3 regions of the Cellulomonas sp. Y8 genome follow, and region 3 is predicted to be linked to each of the others. Evidence: riboswitches for the same ligand, from Rfam matches in the RefSeq annotation. Region 3 holds a riboswitch; each other region holds the start of a gene.
The links. A riboswitch is a leader RNA that binds a small molecule or an ion and turns the genes downstream of it on or off. The one in region 3 is predicted to bind S-adenosylmethionine.
Positions count from the first base shown of each region.

Region 1: it holds a riboswitch for S-adenosylmethionine, as region 3 does, so the genes downstream of both, FKM96_RS17915 (NADPH-dependent FMN reductase) here and FKM96_RS06730 (aminotransferase class V-fold PLP-dependent enzyme) in region 3, are expected to answer to the same signal.
Region 2: it holds a riboswitch for S-adenosylmethionine, as region 3 does, so the genes downstream of both, FKM96_RS10275 (methylenetetrahydrofolate reductase) here and FKM96_RS06730 (aminotransferase class V-fold PLP-dependent enzyme) in region 3, are expected to answer to the same signal.

Region 1 is NZ_CP041203.1:3,952,542-3,957,892, forward strand. It holds gene FKM96_RS17905 (LLM class flavin-dependent oxidoreductase) at 1-10, opposite strand, end outside; gene FKM96_RS17910 (flavin reductase family protein) at 99-665, opposite strand; gene FKM96_RS17915 (NADPH-dependent FMN reductase) at 662-1,252, opposite strand; SAM riboswitch class IV at 1,294-1,397, opposite strand; SAM riboswitch class IV at 1,625-1,738, shown strand; gene FKM96_RS17920 (LLM class flavin-dependent oxidoreductase) at 2,266-3,537, shown strand; gene FKM96_RS17925 (GNAT family N-acetyltransferase) at 3,603-4,256, shown strand; gene FKM96_RS17930 (amino acid ABC transporter permease) at 4,253-5,332, shown strand; gene FKM96_RS17935 (amino acid ABC transporter ATP-binding protein) at 5,329-5,351, shown strand, end outside.
Region 2 is NZ_CP041203.1:2,249,506-2,254,856, reverse strand. It holds gene FKM96_RS10280 (SMP-30/gluconolactonase/LRE family protein) at 1-884, opposite strand, end outside; SAM riboswitch class I at 1,021-1,129, shown strand; gene FKM96_RS10275 (methylenetetrahydrofolate reductase) at 1,123-2,184, shown strand; gene metE (5-methyltetrahydropteroyltriglutamate--homocysteine S-methyltransferase) at 2,193-4,541, shown strand; gene FKM96_RS10265 (Hsp20/alpha crystallin family protein) at 4,633-5,091, opposite strand; gene FKM96_RS10260 ((deoxy)nucleoside triphosphate pyrophosphohydrolase) at 5,254-5,351, opposite strand, start outside.
Region 3 is NZ_CP041203.1:1,497,321-1,502,671, reverse strand. It holds gene FKM96_RS06745 (O-succinylhomoserine sulfhydrylase) at 1-1,222, opposite strand, end outside; gene FKM96_RS06740 (rhodanese-like domain-containing protein) at 1,219-1,644, opposite strand; gene FKM96_RS06735 (DUF1737 domain-containing protein) at 1,641-1,850, opposite strand; SAM riboswitch class I at 1,857-1,959, opposite strand; SAM riboswitch class IV at 2,077-2,193, shown strand; gene FKM96_RS06730 (aminotransferase class V-fold PLP-dependent enzyme) at 2,242-3,618, shown strand; gene FKM96_RS06725 (hypothetical protein) at 3,733-4,296, shown strand; gene FKM96_RS06720 (pentapeptide repeat-containing protein) at 4,229-4,852, opposite strand; gene FKM96_RS06715 (hypothetical protein) at 4,930-5,349, shown strand.

The DNA.
Region 1 (5,351 bases), 2.0 Mb from region 3:
GGACGGTCACGGTGGTCTCCGGGGGTCGGGGAGCGGCGGGGATCGGGCGGCGCGGCGCGGCGCGTGCGGCAAGCGGTGCGGCGCGCGCCCGCGCGGAGTCACAGCGCGGTGTGCGCGCCGATCCGGTGGTAGGTGCGGTCGTGGTAGACCAGCGGCGAGGCGCCGTCGCCGGGCTCGGCGTCGTCCGGGCCGCCCGCGTCCAGCGCCCGCAGCGACACGAGGTACGAGTCGCCGACGGGCGTGCGCTGGACGACCCGGGCGCGCACCCAGGACACGGCGCCGTCGATCACGGGCTCGCCGGTCGGGAGCGAGGACCAGCCGCCGGCGGCGAACCGGTCCAGGCCGCTGGTGGCGAACCGCGCGGAGACGTCGTCCTGGTGGTCCGCGAGGAAGCTGACCGCCAGCGTGGGCGCGGCGGACACGGCGGGCCAGGAGGACGACGTCGACGCGAGCGAGAACGCGAGCAGCGGCGGGGCCGCGGACACCGAGATGACGGAGGTCGCGGTGAACCCGACCGGCCGGCCGGCGTGCCGCAGCGCGACCACGGCGACCCCGGCGGGGTGCCGGCGGAACACCCGCTTGAACTGCTGCGGGTCGAGCTGGGGCTCGTCCTGCTCGGCGAGCAGCCGCTCGAGCGGGCCCAGGTCCGTGCGCTCGGCGGTCACCGGGTCGCCCCGGCGAGCGCGGCGGCGGGCTCGGCGGACGCGGCGGGCTCCGCGGCCGGCGCGTGCCCGAGCGCCCGGCGGAGCGGCGCGGCGGCCCGGGCCAGCCACGCGTCCAGCGCGGGGTCGAGGTCGGCGAGCTGGGCCTCGGTCAGGGTCAGCGAGCGCGCGGGGACGACCGCGCCCAGCTCGACGAGCACGGGGCGCAGGTGCACCTCGCCGGCGAGCGCGTGCGCCGGGTTGCCGGACACCACGAGCGGCACCGCCACGACGCCGGCCAGCCCGTCCGGGCCGTACAGGTCGAGGAACGCCTTGAGCAGGCCGGTGTAGGACGCCTTGTAGACCGGGGTCGCGACGAGCGCGACGTCGGCGGCGGCCACCCGCGCGAGGGCGGCGTCGGCGGCGGGGTGCGCCGGGGCGAGCAGCTCGCCGGCGAGGGTCGCGAGGTCGACGACCTCGACGTCGGCGGGGGTGGCGGGGTCGGTCGACGTGAGCGCGGCCAGGCGCTCGGCGGCGGCGCGCGCGGCGCCCAGGGTGCGGGACCCGGCGCGCGGGTTCCCGGAGACGGCGACGACGGACGGGGACGACATGGTGGCCTCGCAAGGGGGTCGATCACGGTTGCCGTGCGGCGGAGCGGCGCGTGCCGGCCGACGGCCAGGTCATCTCCCGGAGCACCCCGCCGTGACGTGGGGTTGCTGCCCAGCCAGCCGGGGCTTGGCGCTGGGACTCGTGACCTCGGGGCGGAGGTCTAGCACCGGTCCGCCCCGTGCGGGCTCGGCCGCGGGGGAGTTCTCACGATCCGGGACCGTGCGAACGTCTGGGACCTTCGTCCTGTGACATCGCTCCGGCATGCGAGACGCGGCGGTCCGGGCGTTGACGCCCCCGGGTCCGGTTCGTAGGTTCCGGGCACCGGTTCGCCACCGGGGCGCGCCGCAGGGCGGGCCCCGGGGGACGGGCCGGGTGGTCATGAGCTCCGACGCGAAGCCCCGGCTGGTCGGACGGCAACCCCCCGCGCGGGTGGGTGCCCCGGGTGAGGACCAGGTCCGCCGCCGCCGGCGACGGACAACACGCGGACCCGCCCGACCGGGCGGGGGCACACGAGGAGAACGCATGAGCCGGACCGTGCAGGCGCCGTGGGCGCCCTCGGCACCCGCCCTGCCGACCACCGCCGCCGCGCCCGGCGGCCGCTGTTGCTGTCGCCGCTGACGGCGCAGCCGCCGACCCGGCGCCCCGCCCGGGGCGCCTGACCCCGGCCCTGCGCGGCGCCTGAGCCGGGCCCCGCGCGGCGCCCGAGCCGCGCGCCCGGCCACGCCCCGGGACGCCCGCCGCGCCGACGTGGCCGGCCGGCCTGCCCGAGCGGCGCGCCCGGCCCGCGCCGGGCGCGCCGGCCGCGCCGAGATAGGACGCGCGGGCCGAGATAGGACCCTCCACGGTCCGATCTCGGCGCGAGGGTCCTATCTCGGCACGCCGGAACCCGCCCCCCCCCCGCGTCGTCGATCCGCCGCCCGCGCGTCGCCGCGGCGCGCCGCGGCGCGCCCGCGACCGCGGCGTCGCCGCGGCGCGCCCGCGACCGCCTCACCACCCGCCCCCGAACGGAGCCGTCATGCCCTTCTCGTCCCCCCGCGCCGGCCGTCGCGCGCTGCTCGGCGTCGACCTGACCGCGGCCGGCGCCAGGCCCGGCGCGGTCGGCGCCCACGGTGCCGTCGCCGCCCGCGCGTTCGACGGCGAGCGGCTCGCCCGCCTGGTGCACCGCGCCGACCGCGGCCTGCTCGACCTCGTCGTGCTCGGCGACGCCCTGCTGCTGCACCCCGGGCGTCGGCGGGTGCCCGGCCGGCTGGACGCCGCCGTCGCCGCGGCGCGGGTCGCCCCGCTGGTCCGGACCGCCGCGCTGGTGGCGGGCGTCCCGCACGACCAGGTCGAGCCGGGCTACCTCGCGGGGGCCGTCCGCGGCGTGCAGAGCGCGGCCGGCGCCCTCGCGGGCTGGCAGCTGTCCGGCCCGGGGGCGACCGGCGGTGGCGCCGACCTCGCCGAGCAGGGGGCTCTCGGGGCCGGGGCCGTCTCTCGCATTGCTGCTCCCGCAGTCGCTGCCGCAGTCGCTGCCGCGGGAACCGCCGCTCCCGCGGACATTGCTGCCGCTGCCGCCGCCGAGCGCGCGTGGGCCGACCGCGCCGCCGCCGCCCTCGACGCCGTCCTCGCCGCGTGGGACGCGGGGGAGCCCGGCGCGGTGCGCCGCGGCGGGGACGGCCGGTTCCGCGTCGACCACGACGGCATCCGGTTCGCGGTCCGGGGCCGGTCGGCGTCCCGCGGTGCGAGCGGCACCGCGGGTGCGGACCGCCCCCTCGTGGTGGTCCCGGTCGCGGGCCCGGCGGCCGAGGCGCTCGCCGGCCGGTACGCCGACGTGGCCCGCCTCGCCTCGCCCGACCTCGAGTCGGCCGCCGCGGCGCGGGCCCGGGTGCGCGCGGCGGCGGTGGCCGCGGGCCGGCCCGCCGACGCGGTGCGCGTCCTGCTCGACGTCGACGTGGCCCTCGCCGACGACCGGGACGCCGCCCTCGCGCGGCTCGACCTGGTGCGCTCCGTCGACCGGCCGGACCTCGGCGTCTCCGGAGCGGTCGTCGCGGGCACCGGGGCCGACCTGGCGACCGTGCTCGCCGACGCCGTCCGCGACGGCGCGGTCGACGGGTTCGTCGTGCGCCCGACCGCCGTGGAGGCGGACCTGGCGGCGCTGGTCGACCGGACGGTCCCCGCGCTGCAGCAGGCGGGGGCCTTCCGGCTCCGGCCCGGTGACGAGGACGAGCCGACGGGCCGGGACGAGCCGAGGGGGCGGACCGTCCCCGCCGAGGGCGCGTGGTCCGCCGCCCCGTTCGCCCTGACCTGACGGCCGCGCGGCCGCCGCAGCCGCACCGCACCCGCACCCCACCGACCGACCCCGAGGTGACCCCGATGACCACGACCCCGCTGCGGGCGGCACCGCTCGACCCGACCCGGCGCGACCCCGCCCCGCCCGACCCGGCGCCGACGCGTCCGGCCCCGCTCGACCCCGCGCGGCTGGCCGTGCGCGACGCCCGGCTGCACGACCCGCTGGTCGGACCGCTGCTGGACGGCCTGGCGCACGAGTACAGCACCCGGTACACCGGCCTGCTCACCCCCGCCGAGCTCCGCGGCGAGCTGGAGCACTACGGGGTCGAGGAGTTCGCCCCGCCGCACGGCGCCCTCGTGCTCGTGCTGGAGGACGGCGAGCCGGTGGCCGGCGGCGCGTTCCGCCGGCGGTGGGAGCCGGAGCACGGCGACGCCGTGCGGCTCGCCGACCCGGGCGCCCGGGACGCCGAGGGGGCGCCCGCGGTGCCGACGGTGGAGCTCAAGCGGATCTGGACCCACGAGGCGCACCGCCGCCGCGGGCTGGCACGGGTCGTGCTCGCCGAGCTGGAGGCGCGCGCCGCTGCGGCCGGCTACCCGCGGGTCTACCTGACCACCGGGCCGAAGCAGCCGGAGGCCGTCGGCCTGTACCTCGCGGCCGGCTACACCCCGCTGTTCGAGCCCGCCGCGTACCCGGGCGACCTCGTCCCGCACGCGTTCGAGAAGTGGCTCGCCCGGTGAGCGCCGCCACCACGGCTCCCGCGGCCGCCGCGCCCGAGCCGGGCACCGCGCCCGACGTCGACCGCCCCGAGGTCCTCGCCGACCTGCCCGTGCTGCCCGCGCGGCACCCCGGCCGCTGGGTCGCCACCGCCGGCGTCGCCGTCCTGCTCGCGATGGTGCTCAGCTCGCTGCTCACCAACCCGCAGTGGGAGTGGGACGTGGTCGCGCAGTACCTGACCTGGCCGTCGGTGCTGGAGGGCGTGTGGGCCACCGTCCGGCTGACCGCCGTCGCCGCGGTGATCGGCTTCGGCCTCGGCACGGTGCTGGCCCTGATGCGGCTGTCCCGGTCGCCGCTGCTGCAGTCGGTGTCCTGGGCGTACTCGTGGGTGTTCCGGTCCGTGCCGCTGATCCTGCAGCTGCTGCTCTGGTACAACCTCGCCTACCTGTACCCGCAGCTGTCGCTCGGCATCCCGTTCGGGCCGGAGTGGCTGCGGTTCGACACGCTCGACGTCGTCGACAAGTTCGGTGCCGCGGTCCTGGGCCTCGGGCTGTCGCAGGCGGCGTACTCCGCCGAGATCGTCCGCGCCGGCATCCTCGGCGTCGACCAGGGCCAGCACGAGGCCGCCGCCGCGCTCGGCATCCCGCGGGGGCGGCAGCAGTGGCGGATCGTGCTCCCGCAGGCCATGCGCACCATCGTCCCGACGTCGGTGAACGAGATCATCGGCCTGCTCAAGGGCACGTCGGTCGTCTACGTGCTGGCGTACGGCGAGCTGTTCTACACCGTCGGCGTCATCTACGGCCGGAACCAGCGGGTGGTCCCGCTGCTGCTCGTCGCGGCGATCTGGTACCTGCTCACCACCACGGTCCTGACCGTCGCGCAGTACTACCTCGAGCGGTACTACGCCCGCGGCGCGCTCCGCACGCTGCCGCCGACCCCGCTCCAGCGGCTGCGCTGGACGGTCGCCGTCGCCGCGGCCCGCGTCGCCGGCCGCCCGCTGCCCGCGGACCTGCCGCCCACGTTCCTGGCCGGCGCCCGCCGCGGCCACCTCACCCGCACCGCCGCCCGCACCACCGAGCGCACCGGAGGCACCCGATGACCAGCGTGCTGCACGCCCC
Region 2 (5,351 bases), 750 kb from region 3:
TCCACGCCGAACACCGCCCCCGCCAGCGGGTCCCCGTCCGCGTGCGCGGTCGTCACGTACGCCCGCCCCGACCCCGGCGCCCCGAACCCCAGGCAGGTCACCTGCGCCGTGGGCACCCGGACCGCGCCCAGCGGGGTCCCGTCCGGTGCGAACCGCAGCACCGCGCCCCCGCCGTACAGCGCCACCCACAGGCCACCCTGGTCGTCGACCGTCGTGCCGTCGGGCTGCGGCCCGTCCGGGTCGAAGGACAGGAACGGCTCGGGGGCGCCGGCCGTGCCCGTCGCCGCGTCGTAGGGCATCCGGTACACGGTCGCCGCACTGGTGTCCGTGACGTAGAGCGTCGCGCCGTCGGGGCTCCACTGCAGGCCGTTGCCGACGCCCACCCCGGTGAGCACCGCGTCGACCTCGAGACCGTCGTCCCCGGCGACCACCCGGTACACCGCCCCGTCGCCCGGCGACCCGTCCCGCGGCATCGTCGCGACCCACAGCCGGCCGGCGCCGTCGACACCGCCGTCGTTGAACCGGTAGTCGCGCGGCATGTCCGCCGGCCGGGTCAGCGGACCGAGCGTGGTGCCGTCGTGCACGCCGAGGCCGTCCGCGGTCGCGAGCAGCAGCCCGCCCGCGGCGGCCGGCCAGGCCAGCGAGACCGGGGACGGCACGCTGACCACGGCATCGCGCGCGTGGTCGCCCTCGGCCCAGCGGTGCACGCTGCACGCGTCGATGTCGACCCAGACGACGGAGCCGTCCCGCGCGTCGTGCACCGGCCGCTCCCCCAGGCGGGCGCGGACCTCGCCGAGGACCACGGCCTCGGGCGCGTCCCGCGGCACCAGCGCCCGGGCGTCGGTCCGGCGGTCGGGCAGCGGGACGGTGCGCAGGTCGGTCACCCCACGCAGCCTGGCACGGCGCCGTCGCGCCCGCCCGGCCGCAGGTGCGGCACCCGGCCCGGGTGTGAGCCCGGTCACCGAAAGATGACGCGTCAGGGGCAGTGGACGGCGGCGGCCGCCGGGCCTAGTGTGGCGGCACCCATCCAGAGCGACCGAGAGACCTGGCTCGTCGACGTCGCAGCAACCCCCCTCCTCACCGAGGGTGCGGGTGCTTCCGCCAGGTTCGATGGAGCTGACGATGAGCAGTCACGACGTCCCTGCACACCTCGCGGGCACCGCCGTGCCGGACGGCCTCGGGGCCGTGGACCGCCCGACCGTGTCGTTCGAGCTGTTCCCGCCGCGGAACCCGGACGCCGCGCCCCGGCTGTGGTCGACGGTGCAGCAGCTCGCCGCGGCCCGGCCCGACTTCGTCTCGGTCACGTACGGCGCCTCGGGCAGCACCCGGACCACCACCCGGCAGCTCGTCCGGCGGCTGCTGCGCGAGACGTCGCTGACCCCGATCGCGCACCTGACCTGCGTCGCCAGCTCGCGCGAGGACCTCGCCGCGACGATCGAGGAGTTCCTCGACGAGGGCGTGCGGTCGTTCCTGGCCCTGCGCGGAGACCCGCCCGCCGACCGGTCCTGGGAGCCGCACCCCGAGGGCCTCCCGACCGCGAGCGCCCTCGTGGAGCTGCTGCGGGACGTCGAGCGGCGACGGTGCGCCAGCAGCCCCGCGCAGGCGGTGCGCGCCGCCACCCGGCCGCTGTCCGTCGCCGTGGCGGCGTTCCCGCGCGGCAACGCGGGGGCCGGCAGCACGCGGGAGCAGGACGTCGCGGCGCTGCTCGCCAAGCAGCAGGCCGGCGCGGACTTCGCGATCACCCAGGTGTTCTACGACGCCGGGTCGTACCTCGAGCTCGTCGCCCTGGCGCGCGACGCCGGCGTCACGATCCCCATCCTCCCGGGCGTCATCCCCACCACCGACCCCGCCCGGCTCCGCCGCGTGGCGCAGCTGACCGGCGTGCCCGTCCCGGAGGAGCTGCTCGCGCGGCTCGACGCCTTCGACGCCGACGACCCGGCGGAGGTCGCGGCGCGGCACCGCCTGGGCACGCGGCTGGGCGTCGACCTGGTGAACGCCGTCCTCGACGGCGGCGCGCCGGGCGTGCACCTCTACACGTTCAACGCCCACGGCCCGGCGCTCGACCTGCTGGACGGCGCGGGACTGGGCGGCGACGCCCCCCGCGCGCACCTGCGCGTCGCCCCCGAGCCGGCGGCCGTCGCGGCCGCCCCCACGACCACCCCGACCCCCGTTCCCACCAGCTGAGGCGAGAGATGACCGACCTGACGCACCCGTTCCCCGCCGGCACCGTCCTGGGCTACCCCCGGATCGGCCCGCGCCGCGAGCTGAAGAAGGCCCTCGAGGCGTTCTGGGCCGGCCGCGCGAGCGCCGAGGAGGTCGAGGCCACCGCCGCCGACCTGCGCCGCCGCACCCGCACCCGCCTGGCCGAGCTCGGCCTGGACACCCGGCTGCCCGCGATCCCGAGCGCCTTCTCGTTCTACGACCACGTGCTCGACGCGGCTGCCGTGCTCGGCGCCGTGCCCGAGCGGTTCGCCGACCTGCTCGCCGCCGACGGCGGCCTCGACCTCGCGGGGTACTCGACCGTCGCTCGCGGCCGCGGCGACGACCTGCCGCTCGAGATGACGAAGTGGTTCGACTCGAACTACCACTACCTGGTCCCGGAGATCGGCCCCGCGACGCCGTTCCGGTACGCGAGCGACCGCCCGGTGCGCGAGCTCGCGGAGGGCCTCGCGGACGGCGTGCTCACCCGCCCGGTGCTGGTCGGCCCGGTGACGTTCCTCGCGCTCGCCAAGGCCGCCGAGGGATCGCCGGAGGACTTCCTCCCGATCGACCGGCTCGCCGACGTGCTGCCGGTGTACGCCGCGCTGCTCCGCGACCTCGCCCGCGCCGGCGCCACCTGGGTGCAGCTGGACGAGCCCGCCCTGGTCTCCGACTCGACCGGCGTCCCGGCCGACCGGCTGCTCGCAGCGGCCGCCGAGGCGTACCGCGTCCTGGCGACCGAGCTGCCCGCCGCCGAGCGCCCGGCGATCCTGGTCGCCGCGCCGTACGGCGACCTCCAGGACGCGCTGCCGGTGCTGGCCGGCACGGACGTCGAGGGCCTCGCGCTCGACCTGGTGCGCGGCGCGCTCCCGGCGGGACCTGTGGAGGGCCTGGCGTCGAAGGTGCTGGTCGGCGGCGTGGTCGACGGCCACAACATCTGGCGCGCGGACCTCGACGCCGCGCTCGGCTCGCTCGAGTCGCTCGAGGGCCTGGGCGCCCGGCAGGTCGCCGTCGCCACGTCGACGTCGCTGTTCCACGTCCCGCACGACGTCGAGGACGAGCCGCAGCTGGACCCCACGCTGCGCTCCTGGCTCGCGTTCGCCGACCAGAAGGTCGCCGAGGTGGTCACCCTGGCCGCCGGGCTGACCGAGGGCCGGGAGGCCGTGCACGCCGAGCTGCTCGCCGCGGCCGACGCGCGCCGGTCCCGCGCCGCGGCGCCGGGCGTCGTGCGGCCGGAGGTCCGGGACCGGCTCACGGGCCTGCCGGCGGACGCGTTCCGCCGCGGCGACTTCGAGGGGCGCCGGGTCGCGCAGGCCGAGCGGCTGCAGCTCCCCGCGCTGCCGACCACGACGATCGGCTCGTTCCCGCAGACGCCGGAGATCCGCGTGGCCCGCGCCGCTTTCGGCCGGGGGGAGCTCACCGCCGCGCAGTACGAGGACGAGATGAAGGCGGAGATCCGCCGGGTCGTCGAGCTGCAGGAGGAGATCGGCCTCGACGTGCTCGTGCACGGCGAGCCCGAGCGCAACGACATGGTGCAGTACTTCGCCGAGAACCTGGACGGGTTCGCGGTGACCGCCAACGGCTGGGTCCAGTCGTACGGCTCGCGCTGCACCCGCCCGTCGATCCTGTGGGGCGACGTGTCCCGGCCGGCGCCGATCACGGTGCCGTGGACGACGTACACGCAGTCGCTCACGGCCAAGCCGGTGAAGGGCATGCTGACCGGTCCGGTGACGATCCTCGCGTGGTCGTTCGTCCGCGACGACCAGCCGCTGGCCGACACCGCGAACCAGGTGGCCCTCGCCCTGCGGGACGAGATCGCCGACCTCGAGGCCGCGGGCACCGCGATCGTCCAGGTCGACGAGCCCGCGCTGCGGGAGCTGCTGCCGCTGCGCGCCGCCGACCACGACGCCTACCTCGACTGGTCGGTGCGCTCGTTCCGGCTCGCGACCTCGGGCGTGCGCCCCGACACCCAGATCCACACGCACCTCTGCTACTCGGAGTTCGGCGAGATCTTCGGCGCGATCGACGGCCTGGACGCCGACGTCACGTCCATCGAGGCGGCACGGTCGAAGATGGAGATCCTCGGCGACATCGCGTCCGAGGGCTACCCGCGGGGCATCGGCCCGGGTGTCTACGACATCCACTCGCCGCGCGTGCCGAGCGAGGCCGAGGTGACCGAGCTGCTCACCGAGGCGGTGCGCGTCGTCGACCCGGCGCAGCTCTGGGTGAACCCGGACTGCGGCCTCAAGACCCGCCGGTACGCCGAGGTCACCCCGTCGCTCCAGCACGTCCTGGCCGCCACCCGGACGGTGCGCGCGTCGCTGGCGGTGCCGACGGCCTGACGCGCCGCCGGCCCGGTGCGACCCGGACGCACGACCGCCCCGGTCCCCCACGCGGGGGGCCGGGGCGGTCGTCGTGCAGCCGCGTCGCCGGTCAGGCGCTCGCACGCTCCTGCGGAGCGGCGTCGGCGCCCGCCTCGATGGTCGCCGGCGTCCCACCGGTGCTGACCTCGATGCGGCGCGGCTTGGCCTCCTCGGCCACCGGGATCGTCAGCGACAGCACGCCGTCCGCGTACGACGCGGTGATGGCGTCCAGGTCGAGCCCGCGCCCGACGGTGAGCTGCCGCGCGTAGGTCCCGACGGGGCGCTCCTTGGCGAGCCACTGCACCCCGTCCTCCGTGCGCGCGGTGCGCTGCGCGCGGATCGTGAGGGTGCGGTCGTCGACGTTCACGTCGATCGAACCGGGGTCCGCGCCCGGCAGGTCGACGCTCAGGACGTAGTGGTCGCCCGAGCGGAACAGGTCCATCGGCATGGTCGCCGACGCGCGCTGCTGACCGAGGACCTGGTTCATCAGCCGGTCCATCTCCTGGAACGGGTCGAATCGCGTAGCCACAGCCCGTCACCTCCTCGAAGCGTCACGGCGGTCCGGACGGTCCGGGACCGCTGCTGCCCCGGCGCTGCCGCGCCAGGAGGGCTACGAGAGATGTTCTAGCACTCGACAGGTGCGAGTGCCAGATCAAGCGGGGTCGTGTTCGCTGACAGATGAACCTGCAGGTCAGGCAGTGCGCCGAGCGGTGTCCGCCGGGTCCGTCGCCGCCGCCAGCGCCTCGACGATCCGCACGTCCGCGTCCAGCCAGGGCACCGTGAGCCACC
Region 3 (5,351 bases):
GGTCGTCGGCCAGGTCGTCGACGTCCTCCAGCCCCACCGACAGCCGCACCGTCGACTCCGCGATGCCGACCGCAGCACGCCCGTCGGGGCCGAGCTTGCGGTGCGTCGTCGTCGCCGGGTGCGTGACCAGCGACTTCGCGTCGCCGAGGTTGTTCGAGATGTCCACGACCCGCAGCGCGTCCAGCACGCCGAACGTCAGCGCCTTGGCCTCCGCGGGTGTCGACCCCTCCGGCACGCGCAGGTCGAGGGTCACCACCGTGCCGCCGCCCGACTGCTGCGCGAGCGCGAGGGCGTGCTGCGGGTGCGACGGCAGATACGGGTACCGGACCTGCGCGATCGCCGGATGCCCCTCCAGCCGGGTCGCCAGCTCCAGCGCGGACGCCGTCTGGTGCCGGACCCGCAGCGACAGCGTCTCCAGGCCCTTGAGCAGCACCCACGCGTTGAACGCCGACAGCGACGGCCCGGTGTTCCGGATCAGCGTCTGCACCGGCCCGTGCACGAACGCGTCGGTGCCGAGGATGGCCCCGCCGAGCACCCGTCCCTGCCCGTCGATGTGCTTGGTCGCCGAGTACACGACCACGTCGGCGCCGAAGTCGAGCGGCCGGGAGAGCACGGGCGTCGCGAACACGTTGTCCACGACGACGACCGCGCCCGCGGCGTGCGCGAGCCGGCTGACCGTGGCGATGTCGACCAGGTCCTGCATCGGGTTGGACGGCGTCTCGAAGAACACCACGTCCGCGGGGGTCGACAGGGCCTCCTCCCACTGCGCGGGCACGTGGCCGTCGACGTAGTCGGTGCGCACGCCCCACTTCGCGAGGATCTCGTCGAAGATCACCACCGACGACCCGAACAGCGCGCGCGCGGCGACGACCCGCGAGCCCGACCGGACGAGCGCGGCGAGCGCGGTGAACACTGCCGACATGCCGGACGCCGTGGCGTAGCAGGCCTCGGCGCCCTCGAGCAGCCGGAGCCGCTCCTCGAACGTCGACACCGTCGGGTTGCCGTACCGGGAGTACAGGAACCGGTCGGCCTCGCCCGCGAACGCCGCCTCGGCGTCGGCGGCGCGGGAGTAGACGTAGCCCTGCGTGAGGAACAGCGCCTCGGACGTCTCCTGGAACGGCGTGCGGACGTGGCCGCCGCGCACGGCGAGCGTGTCGGGCCGCAGGGACTCCCGGGGAAGCCGCTCGTCGTGCCAGTCCGCCGGTCCGGGAGCGGCGCTCACGCCTCCCGCCACGGCAGGCCGGCCGCGCGCCAGCCCTGGTGGCCCCGGCGGCCGTCGGGGCCGACGTCGCCCTCGAAGCCGGTGAGCACGTTGTACGCCGGGCCGAGGCCCGCGGCGGTCGCGGTGACGGCGGCGGCGACGGAGCGCACGCCCGACCGGCACAGGAACACCCCGGGGCGCGGGTCGTCGGCGGTCACGCCGGCGGCGGCCAGGCCGTCCAGGAACGCCGGGTTGGGCCGGCCGAACGCGTCGGTCCACTCGACGAACGCCGTGCGGCCCTCGCCGGCGTCGGCGGTGTCGGGGACGCCGATGGTCTGCCACTCGCCCTCGGTGCGGACGTCCACGAGGACGGCGCGCTCGTCGGTCAGCAGCAGGTCCCAGGCCTCCTGCGGGGTGAGGTCACCCGCGTACGGCGCGGTCACAGCGGGCGCACCGGGGTGCTCGGGGCCGCCGCGGCCGGCAGCACGACGGCCTGCGCGACGATCACGCGCTCCCCGTCGAAGGTGGCGGCAGGCCCGCCGTGGAGCTCGTAGCCCTCGGCCAGGGCGGCGCTGACCCGCTCGCAGAACGAGCGGTCGTCGGGCCCCGTCAGCAGGCGGTAGCGCAGGCGGTCGTCGGTGTCGGTCATGCCTCTCCTCCATCGGATCTGGCGGAAGCACCCTCGGCCGGCCCCGGTGGGGGTCCGCGGGTTGCTGCGGCGTCGACGAGCCAGATCTCTCGGCCGCTCTGGATGGTGCGGCGATGCTACGCCATCGCCCGGACCAGGACGACCGCCCGACCGCGCCCGGGTGAACCCGTGTCGCACCGTGGACCACGGTTGACACCTGCGCGCGGGCCGTCCCATCCTCGGACGAGGTCATGAGCGCCAGCGCGAAGCCCCGGCTCGCTGGCCGGCAACCCTCCCCTCCGCGGCGGGGTGCCCCGGGTGACGACCTGGCCGTCCACCGACCGGTGGCCGGCAAGCGCGGGGTCGCCCGGTCGGCGACCGGGCCCCCACCGATCCGCTCGGGGGTAGTCCCATGTCCGTCACCGCCACCACCTCGTGTGCCGAGACCGCCCTGCTGCCCGTCGTCGGCGGGGACACGCGCGTCCCGCTCGACGGCCGGTCCGTGCCGTACGCGAACCTCGACTACGCCGCGTCCGCGCCGGCGCTCGAGTCCGTCGCCGCCCGCGTCGTCGAGGTGCTGCCGCTCTACGCGTCGGTGCACCGCGGCGCCGGCTACCTGTCCCAGGTGTCGACGGCGCTGTACGAGGCGTCGCGCGCCACGGTCGCCCGGTTCGTGGGCGCGCGCCCCGACGACGTCGCGGTCATCACCCGGAACACCACCGACGCCCTGAACCTGCTGGCCGGCTGCGTCCCCGACGGCGGCCGGGTGCTCGTCCTGGACGTCGAGCACCACGCGAACCTGCTGCCGTGGGTGCGCTCGGTCCGCGGCTCCGGCCGCACGGCGACGATCCTGCCGTCGGCGCCGACCGTCGCCGAGACGCTGACCGCGCTGCGCACGGAGCTCGCCCGGCAGCCGTACGCGCTCGTCACGCTGACCGGGGCGTCGAACGTCACGGGCGAGGCGCTGCCGATCGCCTCGGTGGTCGCGCTGGCGCAGGAGGCCGGCGCGCGGGTGGCCGTCGACGGCGCCCAGCTCGTGCCGCACCGGGCGTTCTCGCTGGCGGACAGCGGCGTCGACTACGTCGCGTTCTCCGGGCACAAGACCTACGCGCCGTTCGGCGCGGGCGCCCTGGTGGGCCGGCGCGACTGGCTCGACGCCGGCACGCCGTACCTGGCCGGCGGTGGTGCCGTCCGCGACGTGCGCACCGACCGGACGCTGTGGCAGCCGGCGCCCGCGCGGCACGAGGGCGGGTCGCCCAACGTGCTCGGCGCCGTCGCGCTGGCCGAGGCGTGCGACGCCCTGGACGCCCTGCCCGCCGGGGCCCTCGTCGAGCACGAGCGCGCGCTGCGCGAGCGCCTGGTCGACGGGCTCGCGGCGATCCCGGGAGCCCGGGTGCTGCGGCTGTGGTCCGACTCGACCGACCCGGTCGGCGTGGTCGCGTTCACGCTCGGCGACCACGACTCCGGCCTCGTGGCCGCCTACCTGTCCGCCGAGCACGGCATCGGCGTGCGGGACGGGCGGTTCTGCGCGCACCCGCTGCTGGCGCGGGTCGGCGTGACGGGCGGGGCGATCCGCGCCTCCGTCGGGGTCGGGACGGCCACGGAGACGGTCGACCGGCTGCTCGCCGGGCTGCACGCGTACGTCACCGACGGTCCCGCGGCGTCCTACGAGGTCGTCGACGGCTGCTGGACCGTGGCGGACGACACCCGGCCCCGGCCCGCCGTGACCGGCATCGACGCGATCGCGGCGACCGCCGCGGCGGCCTGCGGGCCGGCCGTCGAGGACTGAGACCCCGGCGCCGGGCGGCCCGCGCAGGGGGCGGGTCGTCGGCGCCGGTTTCGGGGTTCCTCCGAGCCGGGACCCCGTGGTGCACTGACCGCGGGGTGCCGGGAGGACGGAGCGGTGAGCGAGGTCGTGGACACGCCGTACGCGGCGCTGGACCGGGCGCGGGCCCGTCGGCGCGGGAGGTGGCGCCGGGTCGGGCTGGTGACGGCGATGGCGGTGCTCGTGGTCGGCGCGGGCGCCGCGGCCGCCGGATACCCCCGGTGGCAGGCGTGGGACCAGCGCGAGCAGCGCCTCGTCGACGCGGGCGTCGCCGACCAGCAGAGTGCTTGGTCGGAGATCGGCGACGCGCTCCGGTCGGGGCGGGAGGTGCTGCTGGACGCGGGGGCGCGGACCGACGACCACGTGGCGCGGGACGCGCTCGCCGGCCTGCTGGAGGAGGCGACCACCCTGGACGCGATGACGATCCCGGTCAACGGGTCGCGCGCGGAGCAGGGGGGCCGAGCCGCACGCGCGCGCGGCGGTCGTGCGCGAGCACGCGGCCCGGATCCGCGCGGCCGCAACCGCGCTCTCGGCGTCGGTCGGGCCCGCGGGGTGACGGCGGGCCGGCGCGGCATCACCGCACCGCGACCCCGAGGTGCGCCGCCAGCGCGCCCGCCAGGTCCAGCAGCTGCGCCTGGCTGATCGTCGCGCCCTTCAGCCCGGCGGTGCCGTCGATGCCCGCGAGCTCCGCGCCGCGCAGGTCGACGTCCTTCAGCTGCGCCCGGGTCAGGTCCAGCCGCCCGACCCGGCAGTCCTCCAGCCGGACCCGCGCCGCGCGGGCGCCCGCGAGGTCGAGGTCGCCGATGGTGCAGCCGACCAGGCGGACGTCCTGCAGCCGGGCGTCGCGCAGGTTGAGGTAGTCGATCTTGCCGCCCTCGACCGTGACCCGGTCCCACGAGCCGCCGAACGCCTCCAGCGCACCGAGCCGGCAGCCCGCGAGCGTGACGTCGCGCCACGTGCCCGAGCGCGCGCGGAGCATCCCCGCCCGGCACTCGGCGAGCGTGGTGTCGACGAGGTGGGCGTGGTCGAGCTCCGCCCCGTCCAGGTCGCACGCCCGGAGCAGGCACTCGATGAACCGGGCGCTCTCCGCGTCGGCACCGGCGAGGTCGAGGCCGTCGAGCAGGAGGCGGTCGTAGTCGCCCTCGGGCTCGACGGGGCCGGGGTACGGGTCGAGGAGGTCGGTGCGCGGGGCGGGCATGGGTCCAGCCTCGCACCCCGGGACCCGGCCTGAGGACGACGGCCGATCGGGGTCCCGGCGCCCCTAGCGTGGTCGGCATGGCGGCGGGAGCGGCGGTGACGCAGGCGGCGCCGGCGCTCGGGACGGCGGAGTGGCTGGCGGAGTTCCTGCTGTCCCCGGGGCCGGCGGCGCTGGCGGCGGTGCTCGCCGCGGCGGTCGGGTTCGCGGCGACGCGGGCACGGATCCGGGCGGACCGGGCGGCGGCGGAGAAGGCGCGTCAGGACGCGGCGCTCCGGTCGGCCGTCGCCAGGCGCGGGCAGGTGGAGGACCGGGACCTCGCGCAGTGGTGGGCGGTCTTCCGCTGGGTGGCGGCGCAGGACGACCCGGACGGGACCGTCCCGGCATCGGGGGTCCTGGAGGCGCTCGGCGGCGGCGCGGACGATGGTGTCCGCTCGGCGCTCGTGACGCTAGCGTTGAGCCGGGGCCGGACGAGCGAGGAGCGCTGCGATGACGCCTGACC